DNA from 3 places in the Terrabacter sp. 2YAF2 genome. Region 1 is predicted to be linked to each of the others. Evidence: riboswitches for the same ligand, from Rfam matches in the RefSeq annotation. Region 1 holds a riboswitch; each other region holds the start of a gene.
The links. A riboswitch is a leader RNA that binds a small molecule or an ion and turns the genes downstream of it on or off. The one in region 1 is predicted to bind S-adenosylmethionine.
Positions count from the first base shown of each region.

Region 2: linked by a shared signal. The riboswitch ahead of metX (homoserine O-acetyltransferase MetX) and the one ahead of AB4030_RS09910 (aminotransferase class V-fold PLP-dependent enzyme) in region 1 are both predicted to bind S-adenosylmethionine.
Region 3: linked by a shared signal. The riboswitch ahead of AB4030_RS18105 (bifunctional o-acetylhomoserine/o-acetylserine sulfhydrylase) and the one ahead of AB4030_RS09910 (aminotransferase class V-fold PLP-dependent enzyme) in region 1 are both predicted to bind S-adenosylmethionine.

Region 1 covers NZ_JBFRFG010000006.1:241,805-244,118, forward strand. Annotated here, with positions in the region: gene AB4030_RS09910 (aminotransferase class V-fold PLP-dependent enzyme) at 1-1,212, opposite strand, end outside; SAM riboswitch class IV at 1,336-1,461, opposite strand; gene AB4030_RS09915 (DNA translocase FtsK 4TM domain-containing protein) at 1,674-2,314, shown strand, end outside.
Region 2 covers NZ_JBFRFG010000012.1:82,231-84,544, reverse strand. Annotated here, with positions in the region: gene AB4030_RS14380 (DUF4192 family protein) at 1-1,204, shown strand, start outside; SAM riboswitch class IV at 1,291-1,405, shown strand; gene metX (homoserine O-acetyltransferase MetX) at 1,421-2,314, shown strand, end outside.
Region 3 covers NZ_JBFRFG010000019.1:44,568-46,881, reverse strand. Annotated here, with positions in the region: gene AB4030_RS18110 (acyl-CoA dehydrogenase family protein) at 1-1,062, opposite strand, end outside; SAM riboswitch class IV at 1,203-1,316, shown strand; gene AB4030_RS18105 (bifunctional o-acetylhomoserine/o-acetylserine sulfhydrylase) at 1,405-2,314, shown strand, end outside.

The sequences.
Region 1 (2,314 bases):
CCGCTCGACGCCCTCGAGGGTGCTGCCGAGGCCGATGCTCGCGCGGACGGCCGTGGCCGGGCGCTCGCCCCACGGGTCCTCGAGGAGCTCGTCGACGAGCAGGTGGGCGCAGAACTTGCCGTCGCGCACGCCGATGCCGTGCTCGACGGAGAGCGCCTGCGAGACGAGGGAGGAGTCCCAGCCCTCGACGGTGAAGGCGACGACGCCGACGCGGTCGCTGTCGTCGCCGAAGATCGAGAGGACCTCGACACCGGCCACCTCGTCGAGCCCGGTGCGCAGCCGGTCAAGCAGGCGGGACTCGTGCTCCTCGATGGCCTCGCGGTGGCGGGCGATGGTCGAGCACGCCGCCGCGAGGGCGATCGCGCCGAGGACGTTGGGGCTGCCGCCCTCGTGGCGCGCCGGGCCGGTCGCCCAGGTCGTGCCGTCCTCGGTCACCGACCGGGTCGCGCCACCGCCGAGCAGGTAGGGGTGCCCGGCGTCGAGCCAGTCGGCGCGCCCGGCGAGCACCCCCGCGCCGTAGGGGGCATACGTCTTGTGGCCCGAGAACGCGACGTAGTCGGCGTCCCACGCGGCGAGGTCGATGGTGCGGTGCGCCGACAGCTGGGCCGCGTCGACGGCGATCCGGGCACCGTGCCCGTGGGCGAGGGCGGCGAGACGCTCGACGGGCCACACCTCGCCGGTGACGTTGGACGCCGCGGCGACGACGACGAGGCGGTGGCGCGACGGGTGGTCCGTCAACGCCTCCTCGAGCAGGAGGTGCGCGTCCTCGACGGTCTGCGGGACGGGGAGGCGCACCGTGCGGAAGCGCCCCCACGGCAGCAGCGTCGAGTGGTGCTCGGTGCCGAAGACGAAGACCGTCGTGCGACTCGGCAGCGCCTTGCTGAGCAGCGCCCACGAGTCCGTCGTCGAGCGGGTGAAGACGACCGAGTCGCTCTCCCGGGCGCCGACGAACGCCGCGACCTCCTCGCGGGCCTGCTCGTACCACGCGCTCGTCAGCCGTGAGGCGAAGCCCGCGCCGCGGTGCACGGAGGAGTAGGTCTCGAGCGCGCGGTTGACGGCCGCCTTGACCGTCTCGAGCGCGGGCGTCGAGGCGGCGTGGTCGAGGTTGGCGTATGCCGCGTCGCCGTGGAGCGTCGGGACACGCAGCCCCGCGCCGACGACGGTGGGCAGCGTGCGCGCCTCGGGCACGACGTGCAGCGCACGGCTGCGCACGACCGGTGCCGACGTCCCGCCACAGGGCGAGGACGCCGGGTGAGCGGCGGGGTGGGAAGAGGGACGGGTCGAGGACAGGACCGACATGCCAGTGCTCCTGGGTCATGGGACCCACCCGGTGCGGGTCCGCGCTTGCCGACCTCGATCGCACGTTCGGACCGAGGGTGGCCTGGTCGTCACCCGGAGCACCCCACCGCGGAGGAGGGTTGCTGGCCAGCGAGCCGGGGCTTGTCACTGGCACTCATGACCTGGCAAGGACGATAGGGGCCGCACCAGCCGTCTGTCCACCAGTCGGTACCGGGATGTCGCGATCTGAGACGACATCCGAGGCGCGGCCGGGCGGCGACCCACGCGAGCCACGCACTCGGCATACGGAAGCTCTCGTCGAACCCCGCAGACCGGCCACCGCTGTTGCGCGTGTGACGCGTGAGTTCAGCAGCGCCTTGACGTACGGTGCCACCATGGCGTCACGTCCGTCCAGCAGCCAGCGCTCGAGCACCACCGCGGCCACACGCGCCAAGGGGTCCTCGGGCGGTGCCACGTCGCGCCCGCCCGCAGCCCGCTCGACCCGGCCCGCGCAGCGCAAGCCCGCCGCCCGCAAACCGGCCGCCAAGGCCGCGTCCAAGGCCCGGGGCGGTGGCCTGCCCTTCCCGCTCGGCGCGATGCGCAACACGTGGATGGGCGTCTCGCACCTGGCCGGGGGAGCGGTGCGTCGCGTGGGCCACAGCGCCGCGGACCTCGAGCCGGAGCACCGCCGCGACGGCATCGGCTTCGCCCTCATCGCGCTGGCCGTCGTCGTCGCCGCCCGCGAATGGTGGGGCGTCTCCGGCACCTTCGGCGACGTCGTGCACGCGGTCTTCGCCGGCACCTTCGGTCGCGTGGCGTATGCCGTGCCGCTCGTCCTGATCGCCCTCGGCCTGCGCATGCTGCGCGCCCCCCAGGACGACGCCGCCACCAACCGCGTCGTCGTCGGCACCATCGCGCTGACCTTCGCCGCGTGCGGCCTGTCGCACCTCGCCGACGGCATCCCCAACCCGCCCGACGGCGCCGACGGCATGCGTGCCGCCGGCGGCATCCTCGGCTTCCTCGCGTCGAGCCCGCT
Region 2 (2,314 bases), on a different contig from region 1:
CGAGGACATGCCCGACGAGTCCCTTCCCCTGCTCGAGGCCATCGCCGACAGCATCTCCGCCGATCGAGTCATGGTCCGGGAGCGCCTCGTCGTCCGCGACGGCCGTTGGCGTTCCGTCGGGTGCGACTGCTGCCCCGACGAGGGCTGGCTCCTGCCCGAGCAGGCCGACGTGCCTGCCGTTGCGAGCTACGTGGCACTCGGGCACGCGGTGCTCCCGGACCGCGACGAGCTGGCCCGACTCGTCGAGCCGCTCGCACCGTCCGAGCCCCGGCACGACCTGGCCCTGGCGGCCATCGAGGACTGGCAGCGCCGCTACCGGGCCGCTGGAGGGTCGGTGAGCGACCTGCCGGGCCCAGCCGGCAGGCGCCGTCGGTTCCCGCGGCGCGCGAGCTCTGCGAGCACCGGGCTCGGAGTGCTGGAGGGCGGCGACCCGTCCGCGCGCCAGTTCCTCGTCAACGACTCACTGGTCGCTTGGGGTGGGGTGCTGAACGGTGACATCGAGGGCTACGGCATCGAGCACTGGCTGCCGTCCCTCGTGGGGCCGCTCCGCGACGTCGAGGTCCGGGACGCCCTCATCGGATGGCTGTGCCCGGGCACGGTGCCGCTCGACACGTTCCCTGACGACCTCGTCGTCATGCTGGACGTGCTTCTCGGTCCGGAGCTGCGACTCGCCCCGACGGCCGGCGACGCAGGACTCGATTCAGCGCGTGACTCGGCCTGGGGCCAAGCAGGCGACGTCACGGGCGACGGCGGCGGGACGGGTGGCGACGTCGCGTCGCGGCTCACCGCTTCGGATCGCGAGGCGCTGCGGGCCCTCCACGAGCTGCTCGACCTCGGGTCGGCGCCTGCGCCCGGCGGCGTCCCGGGAGTGGAGTCCGACGCCCCGGCGGGTGACGCCGCCGACCGGCCCGCCGGCCCCGACGGAGTCCGCGGACGCGAGACCGGTGAGAGCTGGGAGGACTGGGACGAGGCCACGTTGCCGCGCCTGGTGCTCGGACGCCTCGAGCCCGTGTGCCGACTCACCCCGGCTGTGCACGCAGCACCGCTGCTCTCGGTCGTCGCGGCGCTCGCGTGGTGGTGTGGCGACGGGGCGCGGGCCGGAGTGGCGGTCGACCATGCGCTCGACCTCGAGCCCGACCACCGGCTGAGCCGACTGGTGCGCCGGTCGCTCGACCACGGCCTCCGGCCGTCCCGCTGCGCGTGACCCCTCGGCGCACCCGGCCCGCGGGGGCGTCCATGTCGTGGACCGGCCGATCTCCTCCGGGGGGCGTCTCGCGTATGGTTTGACCAGGTCACGAGTACCAGCGACAAGCCCCGGCTCGCTGGTCGGCAACCCTCCTACGCGGTGGGGTGCCCCGGGTGAGGACCTGGCCGCGCTCGTCCCGGGTGCGTGCAAGCGCGAGGACCGAGGAGTACCCCGATGACCGTCACCCACCGGAAGCCGAGCTCGCGTCGTCCCGCGCGGCACGCTGCCGCTGGCACTGCGCCGTCCGAGGGCGTCGCCCCGCCGTCGTCCGGTCACGCAACGGCTGGGCCGAGGACGGCGGACCGGGGCGACGAGACCACGGTGCCTGCACGGCGCGAACCGGACGGTGCCTGGCGCGACGGCGATCCCGTGGGTGCGCGGCAGTTCGTCCACATCGGTGACGTGGAGCTCGAGCGCGGAGGTGTGCTGCCAGACGTCCGCATCGCCTACGAGACGTGGGGCCGGCTCAACGACGCGGGCGACAACGTCGTGCTCGTCGAGCACGCGCTGACCGGCGACAGCCACGTCGTCGGTGAGGCGGGGCCGGGGCACCCATCACCCGGATGGTGGAACTCCCTGGTCGCCGAGGGCGGCCCGGTCGACCCCGACGAGTGGTTCGTCATCGCCTCCAACGTCCTCGGCGGCTGCCAGGGCAGCACCGGCCCGTCGACTCCCGCCCCGGACGGCCAACCCTGGGGGAGTCGGTTCCCCTACGTCACCGTCCGTGACCAGGTCACAGCCGAGCGTCTGCTCCTCGACCACCTGGGCATCCGCCGGGTCGCTGCCGTCGTGGGCGGCTCGATGGGCGGCATGCGAGCGATCGAGTGGGCGGTCACGCATCCTGACGACGTCGACCGGTGCATCGTCCTCGCCTCGACCGCCCGCGCCACCGCCGACCAGATCGCCTGGTGCCAGCCGCAGCTGCTGGCCATCCGTCACGATCCCGACTTCGCGGGCGGGGACTACTACTCGAGCGACCGCCGCCCGGACACCGGCCTGGGTCTCGCGCGTCGCATCGCCCACATCACCTACCGCACGGAGTCCGAGCTCGACGAGCGCTTCGGGCGC
Region 3 (2,314 bases), on a different contig from region 1:
GTCCGTCGTGTAGCCGGCTCCCCCGAGCAGCTGGACGGCATCCGTCGTGATCTTCATCGCCACGTCCGAGGCGTAGCACTTGGCGGCCGCCCCGAAGAAGGTGAGGTCCTTGTCGCCGCGCTCGGACTTCGCGGCCGCGACGTAGACCATCTGGCGCGCGGCCTCGAGCTCCATCGCCATATCGGCGAGCATGAACTGGATGCCCTGGAAGTCGGCGATGCGCTTGCCGAACTGCTTGCGCTCCCTGACGTAGGCGACGGCCTGGTCGAGCGCGCCCTGCGCGATCCCGACGGCCTGGGCGCCGATGGTGACCCGCGTGTGGTCGAGCGTGCGCAGTGCGATCTTCAGCCCGTCACCCACCTGCCCGACGACACGGTCCCCCGGGATGCGCACGTTGTCGAAGTGCAGCTCGCGTGTCGGGCTGCCCTTGATGCCGAGCTTGCGTTCCTTCTCACCGAAGGTGAAGCCCTCGTCGGACTTCTCCAGGACGAAGGCCGTGACGTTGCCGCCGCGGGGGCCGTCGGGGTCGGTCACCGCGAGGACGGTGTAGTACTCGGACACACCGGCGTTGGTGATCCACGACTTGTGGCCGTTGACGACCCAGCCGTCGCCGTCCTGACGCGCCCGGCACCTCATCGCCGCGGTGTCGGAGCCCGCCTCGCGCTCGGACAGGCCGTAGGAGAACGTCGTGCGGCCCTGGGCGAGCGGCGGGAGGTAGCGGCACTTGACGTCGTCGCTGGCGGCGAGGATGAGCGGGAGCGAGCCGAGCTTGTTGACGGCCGGGATGAGCGAGGCGGACGCGTCGACCCGGGCCACCTCCTCGATGACGATGCACGTCGCGAGGGCGTCGGCACCGACGCCGTCGTACTCCTCGGGCACGTGGGGTGCGAAGAAGTCGGAGGCGACGAGCGCGTCGTGCGCCTCCTGCGGGTAGCGCGCCTCCGCGTCGACGGCGGCGGCATACGGGGCGATCTTGTCCTCGGCGACCGCGCGGACGGCCTCCCTCAGGGCCTCGTGGTCCTCGCTCGTCCGGAACAGGTCGAAGTCGGCATTCGTGCTCACGCAGGGATCCTACTCGTGGGTTCGATTAGTAGGACGTCCTCGTGATCGACGCCACGGCCACCGGGTGCCGGACGTGGCGCGCGTCCACGATGAGGACGGCGACTCCTCTCGGTGGCGGACGCATACGTAGACTCCCAGCAGGTCATGAGTGTCAGCGACAAGCCCCGGCTCGCTGGCCGGCAACCCTCCAACCGCGGTGGGGTGCCCCGGGTGAGGACCTGGCCACGGACACTCGTCCGCGGCAAGCGCGGAGAGCCTCTCTCCCGCACCGATCCGTCGGTGCGCCGGGCACACAACGGTTGTCGTGGACCGGCCAGCGACATGGCACGAGGAGAACGACCGATGAGCGAGACCCCCAGCTGGTCCTTCGAGACCAAGCAGATCCATGCCGGACAGACCCCCGACACGGCCACCGGAGCGCGCGCCGTGCCGATCTACCAGACCACGAGCTACGTGTTCAACGACACCGACCACGCAGCAAACCTGTTCGGGCTCAAGGAGTTCGGCAACATCTACACGCGCATCATGAACCCCACCGCCGACGTGGTCGAGCAGCGCGTCGCCGCTCTCGAGGGTGGTGTGGGCGCCCTGCTCGTGGCCTCGGGGCAGTCGGCGACCACGCTCGCCCTGCTCAACATCGCCGAGGCCGGCGACCACATCGTGGCCTCCCCCAGCCTCTACGGCGGCACCGCGAACCTGCTGCAGTTCACCTTCCCCCGGCTCGGCGTCGAGGTGACCTTCGTCGAGGACCCCACCTCGCTCGACTCCTGGCGGGCAGCCGTGCGGCCCAACACCAAGGTCTTCTTCGGGGAGACCATCGCCAACCCGAAGGCAGAGGTCCTCGACATCGAGGGCGTCGCCGCCCTCGCGCACGAGCACGGCGTGCCGCTCGTCGTCGACAACACCATCGCCACGCCCTACGTCATCCGCCCGTTCGAGTGGGGCGCCGACGTCGTCGTGCACTCGGCCACGAAGTACCTCGGCGGCCACGGCACGTCCATCGCCGGCCTCATCGTCGACGCCGGCAGCTTCGACTTCGCCGCCGACCCCGAGAAGTTCCCCGCCTACAACACCCCGGACGAGAGCTACCACGGTCTCGTCTACGCCCGCGACCTCGGCGTCGGCAGCCCGCTCGGGGCCAACCTCGCCTACATCCTCAAGGCGCGGGTGCAGCTGCTCCGGGACCTCGGCCCGGCGGCGGCCCCCTTCAACGCCTTCCTCATCACCCAGGGGCTCGAGACCCTCTCGCTGC